DNA from 3 places in the Gillisia sp. JM1 genome. Region 3 is predicted to be linked to each of the others. Evidence: riboswitches for the same ligand, from Rfam matches in the RefSeq annotation. Region 3 holds a riboswitch; each other region holds the start of a gene.
The links. Region 3 has a riboswitch for S-adenosylmethionine ahead of H033_RS0106205 (RimK family alpha-L-glutamate ligase). Riboswitches for the same ligand answer to the same signal wherever they lie in the genome.

Region 1 (7,073 bases), 120 kb from region 3:
AAAACCGATCTATGATATTCCGGCTTTTCCGGAGATTCTGGCTGGAGATCTAGTTAAAAATTTAATGGAACAAATCAAACCTTTTGAACCTGGTTTTACTTTGGGTGAACGTGCTGAGACCATTAAGAAATTGGAGGATGACACCTTTATTGTAACTACTAACAAAGGCACTAAGCATCATGCTCCGGTGGTGGTAATAGCAGGTGGTTTGGGTTCTTTTGAACCAAGAAAGCCACCAATTGCCAATATTGCGGATTATGAGGATAAAGGGGTCAATTATTTTATCAAGGATCCGGAGGTTTACCGAGATAAAAAAGTGATCATTGCCGGAGGAGGCGACTCTGCTTTAGACTGGGTGATATTTCTTGCCGACGTGGCATCTGAGGTTTCACTGGTGCATCGAAGAAATGATTTTAGAGGGGCTTTAGATTCTGTGGAAAAAGTATCAGAATTGGCAGCTCTTGGAAAAATCAATCTAATAACTAATGCTGAAATTGTTGGTCTTACTGGGGAAGATCAACTTGAAAAAGTAGTGATTCGACACAGAGACGAAGCTAGAGGTGAAGAATTCAAAGATGTAGACGCTTTTATTCCTTTATTTGGACTTTCACCAAAATTAGGGCCTATGGCAAATTGGGGGTTGGAGATCGAGAAGAATGCTATTAAGGTGGATAACTCATACGATTATCAAACCAACATTTCTGGGATTTACGCCATTGGAGATGTAAATACCTATAAAGGAAAATTAAAGCTGATTCTTTCAGGATTTCATGAAGCGGCAATTATGTGCCAAAGTGCCTACCAAAGAATAAATCCCGGTAAGAAGTATGTGTTGAAATATACTACAGTGGGAGGTGTTGAAGGATTTGATGGCACTAAAAAAGAAGCTAAGAGAGAAGTGGTGCAAAGCATAGGAGTGTAAATTGCTTAAAATTAAGTCTGCCTTATATTTCATTTTGAATAAGGCAACAAATCTTAATTTAAGATTCTTTAATCTCTTAAGGTTTAATTCCCCGATGCTTGCATCGTACGAAGAGGAAAGTTTGAAAACCTAAGGTTTTCATCGAGAAACCTTTCTTCTACTAATTACCTCGTATGCTTGCATCGAGGAACTTTAATTGCCCAGTTCTAAAAGGAATTCTATTTTTGTCAACCTATTAATCCTATAGGTTAAAAGAATAATTATTAAAAATGATCCTCTATTTTGGATATGAACACAGTTGGAATAACATCAACTTTAGAAAAGAATAATTATGAAACAATATTCAGAAGAAGAAATACTAGTCATTAATAAAAGATTAAAAGGAGTAACACCTTCAGAAATAATAAGCTGGGCAATTCTAGATGCAGAAAGACCGGTAGTTACTACCAACTTTAGACCCTACGAGGCGGCTATTTTACAAGCTAGTGTAGCTGTTGCTCCAGAGATCAAGATCGTTTGGTGTGATACCGGATACAATACTCCGCAAACTTACAGGCATGCAGAAGAGTTGATCGCTCAACTTCAATTGAACGTGCAATTGTATACACCACTAAAAACTGCCGCCCATCGAGATGTGTTATTTGGGGGAATTCCTGAGGTGGAGGATAACAGCCATCAGGAATTCACAAAACAGGTAAAATTAGAACCATTTTTGAGAGCGATGGGAGAGTTAAAACCGGATGTTTGGTTTACCAATTTGAGAAAAGGGCAGACCGCTTTTAGAGACAGTATTGATATTCTGAGTTATAGCAAAGACGGTATTTTAAAAGTGAGCCCATTTTATTATTGGAGTGATGGGGAATTGGGTACCTACCTAGAAGAACATCAATTGCCGAATGAATTTAATTATTTCGATCCTACAAAAGTGCTTTCTAATAGAGAGTGCGGATTACATTCATAAATAGAAGAAAATGAACAGCATTTTAAATCAAAATCCACTAGAAAGTGAAGCTATCTATATTTTTAGAGAAGTGGTAACTCAGTTTGAAAATCCTGTGTTGCTTTTTTCTGGAGGTAAAGATTCTATTACTCTGGTAAGGCTGGCCGAAAAGGCCTTTTATCCATCTAAGATCCCGTTCCCTTTATTGCATATAGATACGGGGCATAACTTCCCAGAAACCATCGAGTTTAGAGATAAGCTTGTTGAAGAAATGGGACTTCAGCTCATTGTAAGAAATGTGCAAGATGATATAGATAAAGGGAAATCTATTGAAGAAACCGGGAAATATTCCAGTAGAAATAGTTTGCAGACAAACACTCTTTTAGAGGCGATCGAGGAATTTAAGTTTGATGCCTGTATTGGTGGTGCACGAAGAGATGAGGAAAAAGCCAGAGCCAAGGAGCGCATATTTTCTGTGAGAAACGACTTTGGAGAGTGGGATGAAAAAAACCAACGGCCAGAAGTATTCGATATGCTTAATGGACGGATAGAAATAGGACAGAATGTTCGTGTTTTTCCTATTTCTAACTGGACAGAATTGGATGTTTGGAAGTATATTGATCAGGAAAAAATTGAAATTCCATCGATCTATTTCTCACATGAACGTGAGATATTTGAAAGGGACGGGCTAATCTGGACTGCTTCAGAACATGTTTTTAAAGACGATTCAGAAGAGATAGAAACCAGAAATGTGAGGTTTAGAACGGTGGGAGATGTTACCTGTACTGCTGCAGTAGAATCTCATGCCAGAACTATTGAAGAAATTGTCCATGAAATCACCAATTCCCCTATTTCTGAACGTGGTGCCAGAATAGATGACAAACGATCTGAAGCGGCCATGGAAACTAGAAAACAACAAGGTTACTTTTAAATAATAAAAACAATATGGAAGTTTTAAAAATAGCAACTGCAGGAAGTGTAGATGATGGTAAGAGTACATTAATTGGAAGACTATTGTACGATACCAAATCCCTAACTACAGATAAGTTAGAAGCTATTGAGAAAAGTAGCCGAAAGAAAGGTCTGGATTATCTTGATTTTTCTTTGGCCACAGATGGTTTAGTGGCAGAACGGGAGCAAGGAATTACGATAGATGTTGCACATATCTATTTCTCGACCAAAAAGAAAAGCTATATAATTGCGGATACTCCCGGTCATGTGGAATACACTAGAAATATGGTGACAGGAGCTTCTACTTCACAGGTTTCAATTATTTTGATCGATGCTAGAAAAGGGGTGATTGAGCAAACTCAGCGTCACTTTTTTATCAATAATCTTTTGAGATTAAAAGAAGTTGTAGTGGCCGTGAATAAAATGGATCTGGTAAATTATTCTGAAGATGTCTTTAACGAGATAGTATTAGATTTTAAAAAGATCCAAGGGGAAAGTGAATTTCAAGATCAAAAAGTAACTTTTATCCCTGTGAGTGCCTTATGGGGTGAAAATATAGCTAAAGCTTCTACGAATATGGAGTGGTATAAAGGGGATACTGTACTAGATCATCTGGAAAATATTAAGGTTGAAGATTTTCAGAATAGTACTCAAGCCAGATTTCCAATTCAAACAGTAATTAGACCCAAAACAGAGGAGCATAGAGATTTTAGAGGTTATGCAGGAAAGTTAAGCGGCGGAAATCTAAAAGTGGGGGAATCTGTCACTGTTTTGCCTAGTTTAACCAGCAGTAAGATCAAGGAGATATTCTTTTTTGACAAGAAATATGAATCGGCTAAACAAGGGAGTTCAGTAACTATTACTTTGGAGGATGATATAAACATTACCCGAGGAGATACTTTGGTGAAATCTGAAGAGTTACCACAGTCATCCAAAACTTTAAGTTCTACAATTTGCTGGATGGATTCAAAACCTTTAGTTCCAGGTGGCAAGTATATATTTCAACATAATACCAACAGGATCCTTACTAAGGTAGATCTAATTGAAAATATGAAGATTGGAAATTATAAGTTAGGTGAGGTAAATTCGAATTTACAGTTAAATCAAATAGGGCAAGTATCTTTAAAGTTGAGTAAGAATATCTATGCAGATGTTTATAAGAGTAATCCTGAAAATGGTAGATTCATTTTAATAGACCCAGCAACTAATACAACTGCAGGAGTAGGTTTTATAGATTCTTTAAATATCTAATTTACAGTACAATTCGTGACCTATATTCATTCAGGATTCATTAAATTTGACAAAATTCTGGAATAAGATGAAGATCAATTTAAAACGACTGAACAACAACTATCTTTTCGAAACTAAAAACGAACGAGGAGATATTGTGCTTTTAGATAACAAATCTGAAGAAGAACCAAAAGGCTCTAGCCCAATGGATCTAATTCTGAGAGGAATTGCTGGTTGTAGTAGTATAGATGTTGTAATGATCTTGAAGAAGCAACAGCATGAGCTTGAAGATTTGCAGGTAGAAGTGGAAGGTTTCCGTGAAGAGGGTGCTATTCCAAATGTTTTCAAAAAAATTCAGTTAGACTTTATTTTGAAAGGAGATGTACCTGCAGCTAAGGTTAAAAGGGCCGTACAGTTATCCATGGAAAAATATTGTTCAGTTTCAAAAATGTTAGAAAAAGCAGCAACAATTACCTATGGAATTAAATTAAATGGCGAAGAAATTAGCTGAGGTTAATTAATAAGTTAACCTTTGAAATGCGCAAAACTAAGCGTATATTTACAAAACTTAAGTTCTTGTTTTTATTTAAAAACGTTATCAAGAAAGGTGGAGGGATAAGACCCTATGAGACCTTGGCAACCCTCCTTTTGGAGAAGGTGCTACGTTCTACCACGCTCATGCGTGGATAGATAACAAAAAGAATTCTTTTCTTCCTTCTTTTTTGATACATATATACTTTATAATATGTCAAAATTAGAAGAGACACTTTCCAAAAAAATATTAATCCTCGATGGTGCAATGGGCACCATGCTTCAAGAATATAAATTCTCTGAAGAAGATTTTCGTGGGGTTCGTTTTGCCGGTTGGCCAAGATCCCTAAAAGGGAATAATGATCTTTTATCGCTTACACAGCCTCATGCAATCGAGGATATCCACAGAAAGTATTTTCTGGCGGGAGCAGATATCGTAGAGACCAATACTTTTTCCGGAACCACCATCGCTATGGCAGATTACGGCATGGAGGAATTGGTCTATGAGTTAAATTATGAATCGGCAAGGATTGCTAAAAAAGTTGCTGTAGAGCTCACTTTGGAAGATCCATCAAAACCTAGATTTGTAGCTGGTGCAATTGGGCCAACTAATAAAACTGCTAGCATGTCTCCAGATGTAAATGATCCTGGTTATAGAGCTATCTCATTTGAACAACTTTTAGTTGCCTACAAACTTCAAGCTCGTGCCTTGATTGATGGGGGAGTAGATGTTCTTTTAATTGAAACTGTTTTTGATACGCTTAATGCAAAAGCGGCTTTATTCGCTATAGATGAATTAAAAGAGGAGTTAAATTCCGAAATTCCTGTAATGATAAGCGGGACAATTACAGATGCTTCCGGGAGAACCCTCTCCGGGCAAACTGCGGAAGCTTTTCTGATTTCAATTTCACATATGAATTTGCTGAGTGTAGGTTTTAACTGTGCGCTTGGTGCAAATCAACTTACTCCCCATTTAGAAGTTTTGGCTCGAAAAAGCGATTTTGGGATCTCTGCTTATCCAAACGCAGGATTACCGAATGCCTTTGGAGAATACGATGAAACTCCAGAGATAATGGCAGAGCAAATTCGAGAATATTTAGAAAAAGGTTTGGTGAATATCCTGGGCGGATGTTGTGGTACAACTCCGGCGCATATTAAAGCGATAGCTGAAATTGCCAAAGAATATAAACCAAGATCTCTTAAAAAATCATTGAACCCTGAAACAATCCTATAATCATGACTGAATTTAGAGCATTAAAGCTTTCGGGTTTAGAGCCACTAATAATAACACCAGAAAGTAATTTCGTGAATGTGGGAGAGCGAACCAACATGTCAGGTTCCAAAAAATTCCTCCGATTAATAAAGGAGGAAAAATATGAAGAAGCCATTAGCATTGCAAGGGAACAAGTAGATGAAGGTGCCCAGATCATAGATATAAATATGGATGATGGTTTGGTAGATGGGAAAGCAGCAATGGTAAAGTTCCTTAATCTCATAGTCGCAGAACCTGATATTGCAAGAGTTCCTATTATGATAGATAGTTCCAAATGGGAGATCATAGAAGCGGGACTTCAGGTAGTACAAGGGAAATGTGTGGTAAATTCTATCAGCCTAAAGGAAGGGGAAGAGGAATTCATCAAACATGCAAAAAAAGTTAAGCGATATGGTGCAGCCGTAATTATTATGGCTTTTGATGAGTCTGGACAAGCCGATTCCTATGAGCGCAGAATAGAAATAGCAGAGCGTTCCTACAACATACTTACGCAAAAAGTGGGTTTTCCTCCAGAAGATATCATCTTCGACCTTAATATATTTCCGGTAGCAACCGGGATGGACGAACATCGAAGAAATGCAATAGATTTTATTGAAGCAACACGTTGGGTGAAATCTAATTTACCACATTGTAGTATAAGCGGTGGAGTAAGCAATGTTTCGTTTTCCTTTAGAGGGAATATTCCGGTGAGGGAAGCCATGCATTCGGTTTTCTTATATCACGCCATTAAAGCCGGGATGAATATTGGAATTGTGAATCCGGCAATGCTGGAGGTCTACGATAATATTCCAAAGGATCTTTTGGAACATGTAGAAGATGTTATTCTGGATAGAAGGGATGATGCCACCGACCGGCTTTTAATATTTGCTGAAACCGTGACCGGTACTATTAAGGAGAATAAAATAGATCTTTCTTGGAGAGAAAAGACCTTACAAGAGAGAATTACCCATGCCTTGGTTAGAGGGATTGATGCCTTTATTATCGAGGATGTAGAATCAGCCAGATTAATTGCGGCCAGACCAATTGAGGTGATTGAAATTTATTTAATGACAGGGATGAATGTAGTAGGAGATCTCTTTGGAAGCGGTAAAATGTTCTTGCCTCAAGTGGTGAAATCGGCGAGGGTTATGAAAAAAGCGGTGGCCTATTTACTTCCTTTTATAGAAGCAGCAAAAGATGGCTCCACTGGAAAAGGAGCAAAAGGTAAGATCTTAATGGCAACAGTA
Region 2 (7,073 bases), 1.4 Mb from region 3:
CAGTTGCACCAGAATGTACGGTAATATGATCTTTTATAGAAGCGCTACCTCCAATTATCACCCCATCTCCTAAGGTAACAGAACCAGCAAGACCACTTCCTCCAGCCATGATACATGAACGTCCCATTACTGAGTTATGTCCAATTTGAACCAAATTATCGATCTTACATCCATCACCAATGACAGTAGAACTGAATTTTCCACGATCCACACAGGAATTTGCACCAATTTCTACTTGATTTCCAATAACCACATTCCCGATTTGTGGAATTTTAACCAATCCGCGGCCATCGTCACTTGGTCTATAACCAAAACCATCAGATCCTATGCTGACATTGCTATGAAAAATACAATGACTTCCAATTTCAGTTCGTTCCCTGATCACAGTTCCAGACCAGATAGTAGTATTGTTTCCGATATTTGTTTCATCTAGAATAGTAACATTAGGATATAGGAAAACATTATCTCCCAAGACAACATCTTTACCAACATAAGATCCTGCTCCAATAATACAATTAGCTCCTATCTTGGCAGTTTCGTGAATAGTTGCAGTGGCATGGATTTCAGATTCTAGTTGAGGCAGCCCAGGATTAAAGGCTTCCAATATTTTAACCATTGCCAGATCTGCATTTTTAACGCGAATTAAAGCTTGTCCTTCTTCTGGTTCAAGATTTATATTATTGTTAATTATAGCTGCCATTGCTTTGGATGCGTTCCAAAGCTTAATATATTTTTTTTTTCCAATAAAAGAAATGTGACTACTTTGAGCTCTTTCTAATTGTTCTGATCCAGTAATATGCAAACTTGTATCTCCAATTAATTCTCCATTAACTAATTCGCTTAATTCTTTAATATTGATAGTTTTCATTTTAGGGTGATTTTTAGGGTAATATATAACAAGTAGTTATTTTTTAATTGTAACCTGTATATTAGAAAGGGCAAGATAGGGGCTATTAATTTATATTTAGCTGTTACTCAGAGAAATACTTATTATAATGGCTAATATTGTTTGTAATCTTCTGATGATCACGTTATAAATCCATACAGACTTAGAAATCTACTCTGTATCTTGTAAAATAGAATTGGAGCTATGAGCCTTTTGTAATTCTTCATAATAGTGATCTATAGAAGATTTAGATATAGCTTCAATAAGCATGATCCCAATTAATAATATACTAATTGCTAAGTAAATCCCTGAAATGTATGGGATCTTAAATGAGATAATAATAACTCCAATTGCCAAAATGATGATAATGGTAAATATGATTTGAAACGACGAAAAATCATCAAGTACTTTCTCCATCCTTTTTGTTTCATTATTTAAGAATATTGCCTTATCCTTTTTATAATCACTTTCAACCGAAATAAAAAGTTTGTCATTGAAATTTCGATAAAAAAATCCGCCCAGCATGATTAACAATCCAGTAGTTAAACTTCCAATAAATAAGCCTCTATACAAAGCGTCTTCTGGACTATATATATTAGAAACTGCAGAAATAACAAGTAGAAATATTTTTTTTATGTAAAAGACAAAAAGCAGTCTAAAAAGACTGCTTATATAATTTCATATTTAATTTTCTTATACAAGTGGAAACATTTCTAAATACTGAATCCCATTCCCCTCAGTCATCCATTTCACATCTCCGGCATCAAATCTGCCTGCAGCTCCTGCAGTTCCTGAAGAATCTGTATGATCTACATAGCCTTCGTTGTTGATGGATATAGTTTCAAATTTGCGATGTGGATGAAATGGAAACCCAAGCATAGTGCTAGCATGATACATTCTCCAACCATCTTTAATAGTAAAATATTGACCTATTTTTCTTCCATCTAAAGGCACTGCAGGCCCTATGTGTTCATTTCCCTCAGGTTATTCATCTCTGTGATGAGCGCAATATAAAAATGGATCACTGGTTTCCCAAGGAAGGCCTTAATGGTTTTATACTTTTGACCTTTGTGTTTTAGATATAAATAACGTGTGAATTCTAAAAACAGTAACGATTTAAAGTTATAGTTTTAATGGTCGTAAAATATTCTAAAACTCTACGGTTTCATTTTTATAAAATCGCAAATTAATTAGCTAAACCCTTTTCCAAAATCAACTCTTTTTCAGTTGGAATCTTAGGAGGAGTATTCCTGGATGTTAACTGAATATAAAGGAGAGTACCTATTAATAATAACCAAAGATACCATGAGTTACTTACAAGATCTAAGTAATCTATTTTTCCATCAGCCAAACTTAAAATTATAAGACATTGAGCTCCATAAGGTAATAAACCTTGCACTACACAGGCAAAAATATCTAGGACTGAGGCTACTTTTTTTGGATTCAGTTTAAACCGATCATTTAGTCGTTTTGCAATGGGACCAATTATAATAATTGAAACTGTATTATTAGCGATAGCCATGTTTGTAACACCTACCAAACCAGAGATCCCAAAATATGCAGTTTTAGAATTCATTTTAGTTGTGATAAAATTTATTAGAAATGTGATTCCTCCTGCTTTGGTTACCAATGCTGCTAAACCACCGGTTAATAAAGAAAGCAGAAAAATCTCTGTCATACTTGTAAATCCTTCATAGGATAATCTTGCGAATTCGAGCAATCCAAAATCTCCGTAATAGATCCCTAAAAATCCTGCAGCCAGAATTCCTATAAATAGCACTACAAAAACGTTTATTCCAACAACGGCAAGTGTTAGCACTAATAGATAAGGCACTATTTTAATAATTTCTATTGAATTAGATGAGTCTAATTTAATACTATCATCTAGTGCAAAACCTTGATAAAGTAAAATTCCAATGGTAACAACTGCTACCGGTCCCGCAATAATTATGTTCTGCCTAAATTTATCTTTCATATTTACTTGCAAAGATTGGGTAGCAGCGATAGTGGTATCTGATATAATAGACAAGTTATCCCCAAACATTGCACCTCCCAAAAGCGAGGCACTCAATATTGCTAAAGACACCTCCGTAGTATCTGCAAAACCTATTACAACTGCTCCTAATGCTACAATTGCTCCAACAGAAGTACCGGTTGCTATAGAGAGAAATGCTGCAATTATAAATACCCCTGCGTACAACCACTGAATTGAAATATATTGTAAGCCAAGTTCTACAATAGCATCTACGCTTCCAGTTGCTTTACAAACCACTGTAAAGGCACCTGCTAACAAATAAATAAGACACATGGTTAATATTTTGTCATCTCCACAGCCTTTTAAGAGAGTAGCTATTTTGATATTAATCGAGTCTTTGAACATGACTAGTGCTAACACTATTCCTAGTATTACTGCAATTGGAGAAGGCAATGCATAAAAATCGTCTAAATAGATACCAGCACCTAAAAAAGTTAAAACAAATAAAAATAAGGGTAGTAATGCATAAAAATTTCCCTTCTTTTCAGTCTCAATAGAATTATTCATAAATCAAAATTTTTATGAATCTCAATAAAGGAAATTAAAGCAATAAAAAGGAAGTAGTGATTAACATTTGTTCCAAAGAAATGGCTTATCATTTTAGCACCTTGCTTGTTAATGCAGGTTGCTATCTCTTTTTGAGATTCTCGATAATTAGCTGCAAATATAAAATTTATAGCTCTACTTAAAAGAGAAAATGTGATTTAATTATAGGCATCATTCTTAAAATATATAAAACCCTTAAAATCAAAGTCTTGTAAATTTTTTAAAAGTAGAAATATTAGCTTCAATAAAAATTATTGGTCTGATTATAATTCAATTAGAATTCCACTACATTTATAGCATTAATTTTAAATTTATTTCAATGATTAAAAAAATAGTTACTATAGGATTAATAAGTCTTTTGATTATTAGCTGTAAAGACGAACCAAAACAAGAAAATTCTTCTGAAAATAAAATTGGAGTAGAATTTAATGAGTTGCTAGGAAACTATTATGAAGACGGTCTTAAACTGAATCCATTAAGTGCAACAGCGGCAGGAGATAATAGGTATAACGATCAATTTCCTAATACCCTTTCTGAAGCATACAGAGATTCATTGAAAAACTATTATACTTCTTATCAAGAAAAGATTGCAAAGTTTGACAATTCAGATCTTTCTGAAACCGAGCAGATGAGCAAGGCGATATTAAAATGGGAAACTGATATAAATTTGGAAACCTTAAAATTTCGTAATTCTGAATTCTTTCCTATAGACCAAATGTGGTCTGTTAACTTAAATATGGGACAATTGGCAAGTGGAATGAGTTCGCAGCCATTTAAAACTGTAGAAGATTATAAAAATTGGGAAAAGCGTGTAGATGGCTATCTAATTTGGATGAATTCCGTTGAAGAAAAGTTGAGGGAAGGAATGAAGGAAGCTTATGTATTACCAAAATCCTTGATCGTTAAAGTGATTCCTCAATTAGAAGCTATGACCGAAAAAGATCTAAATAAGCATCTTTTCTACACTCCAATCACTAATTTTCCTGAAGGTTTTTCTGAAGAAGAAAAAACCAAATTAAAGGAGTCTTATACTTCTATGATCAATAATAGAGTGATTCCTGCTTATCAAAAATTGCATGATTTTGTTAAGAATGAATACTTACCGGATGGTAGAACCACCAGCGGAATTGCAGCTATCCCAAATGGAGAAGCTTATTATAAGCATCAAATAAAGCTATATACCACTACAGATATGACGGCGGCAGAGATCCATCAATTAGGATTGGATGAAGTGGCGCGTATCTCTTCAGAAATGGAAAAAGTAAAAGAGCAAATCGGATTCAAGGGAGATCTAAAGTCATTCTTTAATTATGTTAGAGAGAATAAGGAGTTAATGCCTTATAGTAAACCTGAAGATATTATCGCAAATTTTAATGCGATCCATGAAAAGATGAAACCTCAGTTGGATAAATTATTTGATGTTACTCCAAAAACTCAATTTGAAGTTAGAAGAACTGAAGCTTTCAGAGAAAATTCTGCAAGCGCCGAATATAACCAAGGTTCTTTAGACGGAACAAGACCGGGAATTTTTTATGTACCAATTCCAGATGCACCGACTTACAATATATATTCGGATGAATCATTATTCTTGCATGAAGCAATTCCGGGACATCATTACCAAATCTCTTTAACTCAAGAAAGCACTTTGCTGCCAGATTTCAGAAAGACATTATGGTATAGCGGATATGGTGAAGGTTGGGCTTTGTACTCAGAATCCTTAGGAAAAGAATTGGGACTCTATACAGATCCTTACCAATACTTCGGAATGTTAGGTGCAGAAATGCATCGAGCAGTAAGATTGGTTGTAGATACAGGCTTACATTCTAAAGGATGGACGAGAGAACAAGCAATTCAATATTCTATGAAAAACGAAGCAGAGTCTGAAGCAGGAATAACTTCTGAAATTGAAAGGTACATGGCCAATCCTGGTCAGGCACTTTCTTATAAGATCGGACAACTTAAGATCATAGAATTAAGAGAAAGGGCGAAAAAGGAATTAGGTGATAAATTTGATATAAGACAGTATCACAATCAGGTTCTAGAAACTGTATGTGTGCCTTTAGAATTGTTAGAGAATAAAATAGATAGTTGGATCGCAGAAAGTAAATAGCGGCACTAATTAAAACAGAAATGCACGAATATTCTATATGATATTCGTGCATTTTTTATTTGTCATTCCGACGAAGGAGGGATTTCTTATTACCATATTTCTAGTACATTGAGATTCTTCACTATGTTCAGAATGAGACAGAATAAAAAGTTGTCATTCCGACGGTAGGAGGAAGCTCTTATAAAATTTAATTCTGCTACTTTGAGATTCTTCAATCCGCTACGCTCCTTTCAGAATGACAATTACAAGGCTTTTGTCATTCCGACGTTAGGAGGAAACTTTTATAAAATTTAATTCTGCTACTTTGAGATTCTTCAATTCGCTGCGCTTCGTTCAGAATGACATAGAACAAAAGTTGTCATTCCGACGTTAGGAGGAAACTCTTATGAAATTTAATTCTGCTACTTTGAGATTCTTCAATTCGCTGCGCTTCCTTTCAGAATGACAATTACAAGGCTTTTGTCATTCCGACGTTAGGAGGAATCTCTTACAGAAACATCATCCTACTTTGAGATTCTTCAATTCGCTATGCTCATTTCAGGATGACAACTATTAAGCTTCGTCATTCCTACAAAAGGAGGAATCTCTTACAGAAACATCATGCTACTTTGAGATTCTTCAATTCGCTATGCTCATTTCAGGATGACAACTATTAAGCTTCGTCATTCCTACAAAAGGAGGAATCTCTTACAGAAACATCATCCTACTTTGAGATTCTTCAATTCGCTATGCTTCTTTCAGAATGACAACTATTGAGCTTTGTCATTCCGACGTTAGGAGGAATCTCTTATAACATTACTTCAGTTTCTTAAATATTCTTCGCAATGATCAGAATGACATTTCGTTATATTCTATCATTTAAAAACTCCCAATTGGGATTGGTTGAATTTATTAGAATCTCCTTCTTTTCTCTACTCCATCCTTTCAGCTCTTTCTCTCTTCCAATAGCTATATTGATGTCCTGAAAATGTTCATAATATATTAAGTAGAAGCACTTATATTTCGTAGTGAAATTATTTTTTGGCTCATTCGGGTTTCTATGGTACTCTAACCTTATTCTCAGATTATTGGTAACTCCTATATATAAAACTGTTTTGTTTTTATTAGTGAGAATATAAGTGTAGTAGTTATGTGTGCCTAAAGTTTTCATCAGATTAAGATAAAAATAATTTTGATGAAATATTGAAGTTGAGATTCTTCAATTCGCTATGCTACTTTCAGAATGACAACTATTAAGCTTCATCATTCCTACAAAAGGAGGAATCTCTTATAATGTTACATCTGCTTCTTTGAGATTCTTCAATTCGCTATGTTCCTTTCAGAATGACAACTATTAAGCTTTGTCATTCCGACGTTAGGAGGAATATCTTACAGAAACATTATGCTTCTTTGAGATTCTTCAATTCGCTATGCTCCTTTCAGAATGACAACTATTAAGCTTCGTCATTCCGACGAAGGAGGAATCTCTTACAGAAACATCATGCTACTTTGGGATT
Region 3 (7,073 bases):
GTAATTCCCAATTTTATAACTGATAAATTCTTCTAATTTATTATCAATTAAATCGTGTCCAGCATCAAGTGTAACTTGTTTGCCAATTTTAGGCTCTTCATTGGCCTCACGCATCTGTACATCGTCGCTAAAATAGGTTTCCATTGCTTCAATAAACCCACCTTTTTCCAAAAGACGGTGTATGTGTTTTAAATTTTTTTCAATTGTTTCTTCTGTAGTGTTCATGGTCTGTTATTTATAGATTAATTGTAATTATTTTGTTATTGTTATGCTTCAACCCTTTGCTTTTCTTGCATTGCAAATCCAGCCAACGTGGTGGTTAAAGCAATATTTATCATAATGTTCATCCAGTTTCCTGATGGGATTTGAACAAGTACTAATGCCATTAACATCACAAATGCTAAAAATGCATACGCATATATGGTCTGCTTGTTTATGATCAAGAGAGATACCAGCGGCAAGCTCAAGTAAAGCCAACAGTGCACCTAAAATATAGGTTCCTGAATCGCCAAGAAAAGCAAGTCCGCTTTGTTTTAAGAAATCAGCCATATTATGTAGGCCAACACCTCCTAAAAACCCTTCAATAAATTTTTCCAGTCCTCCCCATATAAAAAGTAGCGCAAACCCAACTCTGATAATTAAATTTGCTAATCCTGTTTTCAGGATTTTATTTCTTTAAAAGTTATGGTACAAATATATCTTGCGTCTATGCTTTATCTTTTACATATACTTTCCATCGTATTGTACATAGTTCTTATTATTCAGTAAATATTTCGTTTATTTTAAATCATTAGTGTCCGATAAAGAAAGCCTCAAAAATTGAGACTTTCTGCTTATATAGAATAATTAATATCTGACCAGAAATTCAACCATGGTTAAAAGTACTATTTTTTTTTCGGACAGCCGATTTTCAGTCAAATGATAGGTTTGCTCAATAAAAGTAAAATAACGACACGTGCTTTATCGCGCAAATCGGATCATTATTGCAGACGGTTTTCAACATTTCAGCACTTAATTACAATGGTATATGGTGTGACCTCAGTGTGCAACTCACTACGTGAACTGTGCGGTGGCATTGTAAGCTATGACCATAAAATCTCACATTGTAAGTTTGATTATTCACCAAAGAGAAGTACAATCTCTGATGCCAAAAAAAGAAGAGACTGTACTGTCTTTGAGGATATCTATTGTGATTTAGTAACCGAGCATCTCCCAGATTTATCGGACAGCCATAAGCAAGGATCAAGTCAATAACTTTTGAGATTGATTCGTTGTTAGTCTAAATAGGAAAAGATCTACGTTCCTAACCGCTCTAAACTTTACTCTAAAAATTTTATTGGCTCAATTTGTTACCGAATTTATAGAACGAAAAAGGCTGCCTTTGATTAAAAGCAGCCTAGTAGTATGTTACTAAAAAATAGTTTTTAAGCCATTTCTGAGATCACGGCTTCTGAAAAACGTTGCATCTCCTCCATTTGTGGACTAGCCTGCAACAAGAAAAAATCTACCCCTGCCTTTTCAAATTCATGAATTCTGTCCTGAACTTGGGAAACAGATCCTGTAAGGCCGGCCCTAAGGCCTCTATTTGAAACCGAATAATCTTGCAATGAAAGCTTGCTTTCCAGTTGCGTATTTTCAACCCATTGCTGATAATTTTTATAACTGGCGGAAGAAGCTTCCACATTGGAAATCCTTTCAATTTCCCGCTTTGCCTCTTGTTCATTATTTCTTACAATGGAATAAGCAGCCACTCCGAATTTCATGGGTTCCAGTCCTAATTTTTCCCTGCGCTGCTTCATGTCATCAATACGTTTCTTAATTCCTTCGGGAGAATCCCCATGCATAACATAGCCGTCACATTGAGTACTGATCATTGTTTTAGCCGCTTCAGACTCTCCACCCGCATACAAAAAGGGCTTTTTAGATGGTTTTGGCTGCAAAATATTATCCTTCACTTGGTAATAATCCCCCTGAAAAGAAACATGATCTTCTTTCCAAAGGCGGGTGATCACTTCTATCCATTCGCTGGTGCGCGCATAACGATTGTCATGCTCATCAAATTCAATTCCGTACTTATCTGCTTCGGCTTTCCACCAAGAAGCAACCACGTTAAGAGAAATTCTGTCATTGCTTATGTGTTCCAGATTTGCTACCGCCTTAGCCAACAAAGCAGGATTATGGTACGTAGGCCTTACTGCCACCATAATTTCTAGTTCTTTGGTTACCGCTGCCAATGCAGCTGCAGTAGACCAAGCATCAAGGGAAGGAGCTTCTTCTCCTTTTATATCATTCAAATATAATTCTGCAATAAGGGAAAGGCTATAACCCCAGTCTTCGCTCTTTTGAGCCAGTTCCTTAATATAATCCCAGGAAATGGTCATATTCTCATCTTTTACATTTCTTAACCATCCGCCAAAAACGGGTAACCAGTATCCAAATTTCATAATGCTTGTTTTAATTTTAAATTTGCTGTTTTTTCTATAAAATCCACTAATTTTTTATGTGGGTCAAAACCTATGACATTGACTGCATCTGCAACAAAATTTGAAAGCGCATTAATGTCGTAGTAATATAGTTGGCCATCCCTGTCATCTATAATGTATTCTATTCCACCAACCTCAATCCCGGCGGCCTGAATTATTTTCTCAATAGCATCAATAATTTCCTTTGAAGGAGTATATGCTTCTACTTTAAGTCCGTTCTTTGGAGCATCAAGTGCACAGGCATTTCTTGATAGTTCCTGTCCCGTTGTTGTCTGGCAAATGTCTGCAGGACAAAGATTAAAACTATCACCTGAGGTGTATACCTTTATACCATATAAATATTTCCCATCAAGTGTTTCCACCCGGTGAATATTCCCACCCCTTGCCGGAATAAACTCTTGTACAAGCGCAGTAAAATCCAATCCCAGTTCAATAGATTCATCAACAACAGCCTTTTTGAGTTCTTCCTCGGTATTATAACGAGTTATTCCCGCACCACTTCCACCAATATTCGCTTTAACGACAATTGGAAAGCGTAGGTCCTTTGAGGCAGCCAAGGCTTGTGAAGGATTGTTGATTACTACAGATTTAGGATAGGGTAGGCCTAAAGATTCCAAGAGGCTAAGTTGTAAAACTTTAGAAATTTCGTGTCTCCAGGCTTTTGAACCGTTAATAACCCGTACTCCGTTGCTTTCCAAAGATGCTAGTAGTCCTGTTGTATAGAAAATTGCCTGCGTATTGTTCCGAAGATATGCAGATGGGCTCATGCGATTAAAGAAAACCCTGTAAGGAAATTCTTTTTCAGATATATTGAAGTGGTGTTCTGCTGCGTCATATTTTATTACCGGAAGCTGCCTATTTTCAAGTTCTTTAAATAGGGGACGAAACCAATCTGGATGTTCGTAGTAAACGGCAATTGCCTGTTCTTTGTTATTGATATTCATGATGTTAATTTTTACTTAGTAATTAAAATATTTATTTCGTTGAGAATTTTTGTAGAAGCTTACTTAATCGACAATAAACTTTATGAGGCTATAACTCTTTCACTTTTGCCTCCAGTCTATAATTTTTATTAAAAACAAATTATTGAACGGTGATAAATTGTTACGAAAACAATCGTGTTCTTAAGGTAATAGCTCTAATAGAGCACTTATATTTATAGTTTAGTGAAAAGAATAGGGTTGGAAATACAGCTAGTAAATTCCTATTCATAGCCTGATTATGTAATAAGAGGCAAGTAAGTTTTATCCACAACAACAACAACAACAATTCTTAGTTGCTGAGTTAGGAGTAGAAAGAGCGTAATGCTCAAAAAAGATGGTAGTCAAAATAAGAAAAGAATTCTTCATTGTTTCAATTGTTTTATATTCTCCAAAATCGGATCAGGAATTAGCACCTTGACCGGAGTCTGGTTGCTAGCGCATCAAAGAGCCTGTCTCTCAACGCTTCTTTATAAATCAATTTTACTTGACTTGATAGAACAAAATTAACTCTTTAACTATAAAAAACAATTTTTTTGGCAAAAAAATATCTTTTTAATGATTAAAGTTGAGGACAAATGGGATAAGGACGCAAATTTCTTGGCGTTGTTTTTTGTTATTTGATCTCTATATCGCTTTTACACGAATGCCCTCTATTTGCTGATAACTCAATGGCATTTGCAATTAATTTCTCCCAGCCATAACTCCGCCGTCTGTATCCCAAATAGCTCCAGTTATCCAAGATGCATCGTCAGATAAAAGAAATACAATGCTATTTGATATATCTTTTGGCGTGCCAATTCGTCCAATGGGATGAAAATCATTAAAGCCTTCGAGAGCTTTCTCCGCCTCTTCCTCTCCACCAAACACACTGTGATAAACAGGCGTGTTGACTACTGCTGGTGATACAGCATTTACTCTTATGTTATAGTCAGCCAATTCCATTGCCAAATGCTTTGTCAATGAATGCAATCCCGCTTTTTGCATTGCATATGCAGAAGATGGTGTTGCTTTTATAGCTTGTTTTGCCCACATTGAACCTATATTTACAATTGAGCCTCCCTTAGTTTCTTTCATTTTCTTTGCAATGGCTTGAGTTAAAAAGAAGAATCCTCTATTTAAATCAAGATATGAATCGTAATCTTCCTTTGTATGCTCAAGAAAAGGCTTTGGCCCAAAAATTCCGGAAGCATTTACCAGATAGTCAATAGTTTGAAATTCATTGATTTCGCTAATCAAATTATCAAGCTGACCACCATCGGTAATATCTGTTCTATGTTTAAAAAGATTTGGAAGGTCTTCTATTTTATCTGTATTCCGTCCAACAATATGCACGATAACGCCTTCTTTTAGTAATTGCTCTGCGGTAGATTTACCTATTCCGCTGGTTCCACCAACAATGATAGCAACTTTGTTTTTAAAATTTTTCATTCGTAATTATTTAATAATGTTAATAAATAACAGACAAGTCTGTATTTTAATACGCAAATTTTTTTATGCTATGATTTGCGAACATATATTTTTCATCTCCTTTATCGGCCAATCAGCTCTGTGCAAATGACTTTCTGAGACAGCACTCTCATATAGTAAATAGATTTGCCTTGATAATGGGGTTAATTGATTTTCTGTTAGGTTTGGCAAGTTGTATTTTACTAATTCCGAAATAATTTGGACAAACATGATTTTCTGTTCTTGTATTTCATTTCTAATCTTTTTATTTCCTTTTGGAATTTCCGAAACTGTATTAATACACCAACAGCCATTGAAATTTTCATTTAAAAAAAATAACTGTAAGAAATCAAAAATTGCAACTATTTGTGGTTTTCCTTTTGCTTGTGATTTGCAATACATTGTTATTTCCTTTACGAAAATTTCATTCCTATGTTTAAGGTAAGCAATACAAACATCTTCTTTTGAATCAAAATGACTATAAAGGGTTGCTTTAGCAATTCCAGCTTTTTCTATTATTTCATTTATTCCCGTAGAGTTATATCCATTATTATAGAACAAGGATGAAGCGGTCTCAATTATATTTTGCTTTATTTTGGAATGTTTCACGCCTTAAATATAATCAAAATTTCAAAAAACAGACAAGTCGGTCTTTTTTTTAATTATAACTAATGGTCTTGATTAAGGCAAGTAGCGTGGAGAAAGGACACGTTCTTGTCGGCTTTGTTGTCTGTTTCTTGGTATCTGAAATATAACTTGTTACTTAAACACCCGCTATTTGCGCTTAATCGATGTTGTGTGCCGTATTTTTTCTCCATTTCCCATTTGTGAACCTATAAATGGTATTCTGGGTGCTAAAAAATATCCTGTTAAACTTGCAAATAATATTGGTATGAAATAGGTGAACCCTGTAAGAGTAGCGAGCAAGATCGTAGTGCTCATAGGAGTACGGGTTACACAGACATTTATTGCTGCCATGCAAGTAATCACTGCCAAGGATAAATTTGTCTGGGGAAATATTTGATGAATAATTAACCCAAGGCTAGCACCTACAAAAAATAATGGAATAATAAAACCACCTCTCCAACCTGAAGTCACCGTAATTGAGATTGCAACTATTTTAAAAAACAAAATTAGAAGTAGAAGGTTTATATTAAGTTCATCAGCTAAAAGTTCATTTATTTCATGATGACCAAAATATCTGGTGATCGGGAGATAATAAGATATAATTCCAAGTAAGATTCCACCAATGAGAGTTTTTATATATATTGGTATAGGGCGTCTTTCAAATAGAAATTTAAAAAACTTCACACAATAAATAAATCCCCATCCAATAGCTGTAGCGGCAATTGCAAAAAGAATTGCTATCCCAAAATCAAAAACTCCAGAATATTCATAAGTTGGAAGAGCCCAAGTGGCACCGAGTCCAAGATGTACGATTAAAGCAAAAATCACATAGCTAAAGCTACTTGCAACTAAGGCAGGAATGATTGCTTTGTAATATTCTAGCGCATGTTTATGATGCAGAATTTCTAATGAAAATAAACTTCCTCCTAAAGGAGCACCAAATAAAGCCGTAAATCCAGAAGCCATCCCAGCAATACTTAAAGACCTCAATTCTTCGTCTTTAAGTCTAAATACTTTACCTAGCCAGGTACCTGTCGAGCCTGTTACTTGCACCAAAGGTGCTTCAGGACCAAGGCTACCTCCGGAAGCGACACATAATAAGGATGACAAAATCATGGAGGGATTATTCTTGGGGTCAAGTTTTCCTTTATTGAATTTAATATTATCTACAATCAAGTGAATTTCTCCTGGGTCACCAATAAAATGAATTATTAACCCAGCTAAAAGCCCACAAATAGACATAACGGGTATAACCTCCCAACCTTCAAAAACAGCGATTCTATGCGTCAAATACTCAAGAATAATCCAATACACCCCAGCAATAAGACCACCAATCAGTCCTAGAAGAGCCCATAATAGAAAAGTCCGACTAAATACGAACGGATTAAATCTAATTGGTTGATCTAAAATATTTAGATATGTTATTAATTTTCGCCTTCGTTTCAGTTTCACTTTTTTGGTATCAATTTTAGTATAAGTCTTTTATTCAAAAACAGTTTAGATAACATAATTAAAAAACATCATCACATTTTAT

Region 1: another riboswitch for S-adenosylmethionine. It lies ahead of H033_RS0106750 (homocysteine S-methyltransferase family protein); the one in region 3 lies ahead of H033_RS0106205 (RimK family alpha-L-glutamate ligase).
Region 2: another riboswitch for S-adenosylmethionine. It lies ahead of H033_RS0112730 (Na+/H+ antiporter NhaC family protein); the one in region 3 lies ahead of H033_RS0106205 (RimK family alpha-L-glutamate ligase).

The regions. Positions count from the first base shown of each region.
Region 1 is NZ_KE384218.1:771,774-778,846, forward strand. Features, by position in the region: gene H033_RS0106725 (NAD(P)/FAD-dependent oxidoreductase) at 1-922, shown strand, start outside; gene H033_RS0106730 (phosphoadenosine phosphosulfate reductase family protein) at 1,254-1,883, shown strand; gene cysD (sulfate adenylyltransferase subunit CysD) at 1,894-2,793, shown strand; gene H033_RS0106740 (sulfate adenylyltransferase subunit 1) at 2,808-4,064, shown strand; gene H033_RS0106745 (OsmC family protein) at 4,132-4,554, shown strand; SAM riboswitch class I at 4,636-4,740, shown strand; gene H033_RS0106750 (homocysteine S-methyltransferase family protein) at 4,789-5,808, shown strand; gene metH (methionine synthase) at 5,811-7,073, shown strand, end outside.
Region 2 is NZ_KE384218.1:2,066,019-2,073,091, forward strand. Features, by position in the region: gene lpxD (UDP-3-O-(3-hydroxymyristoyl)glucosamine N-acyltransferase) at 1-868, opposite strand, end outside; gene H033_RS0112720 (hypothetical protein) at 1,058-1,303, opposite strand; gene H033_RS21380 (pirin family protein) at 1,580-1,840, opposite strand; gene H033_RS0112730 (Na+/H+ antiporter NhaC family protein) at 2,073-3,428, opposite strand; SAM-I-IV-variant riboswitch at 3,485-3,580, opposite strand; gene H033_RS0112735 (DUF885 domain-containing protein) at 3,787-5,577, shown strand; gene H033_RS0112740 (GIY-YIG nuclease family protein) at 6,422-6,727, opposite strand.
Region 3 is NZ_KE384218.1:652,103-659,175, forward strand. Features, by position in the region: gene H033_RS0106190 (hypothetical protein) at 1-225, opposite strand, end outside; gene H033_RS19710 (hypothetical protein) at 274-549, opposite strand; gene H033_RS22465 (DUF4372 domain-containing protein) at 907-1,254, shown strand; gene H033_RS0106200 (LLM class flavin-dependent oxidoreductase) at 1,425-2,444, opposite strand; gene H033_RS0106205 (RimK family alpha-L-glutamate ligase) at 2,441-3,427, opposite strand; SAM riboswitch class I at 3,843-3,942, opposite strand; gene H033_RS0106210 (SDR family NAD(P)-dependent oxidoreductase) at 4,148-4,894, opposite strand; gene H033_RS0106215 (TetR/AcrR family transcriptional regulator) at 4,958-5,521, opposite strand; gene H033_RS0106220 (chloride channel protein) at 5,687-6,991, opposite strand.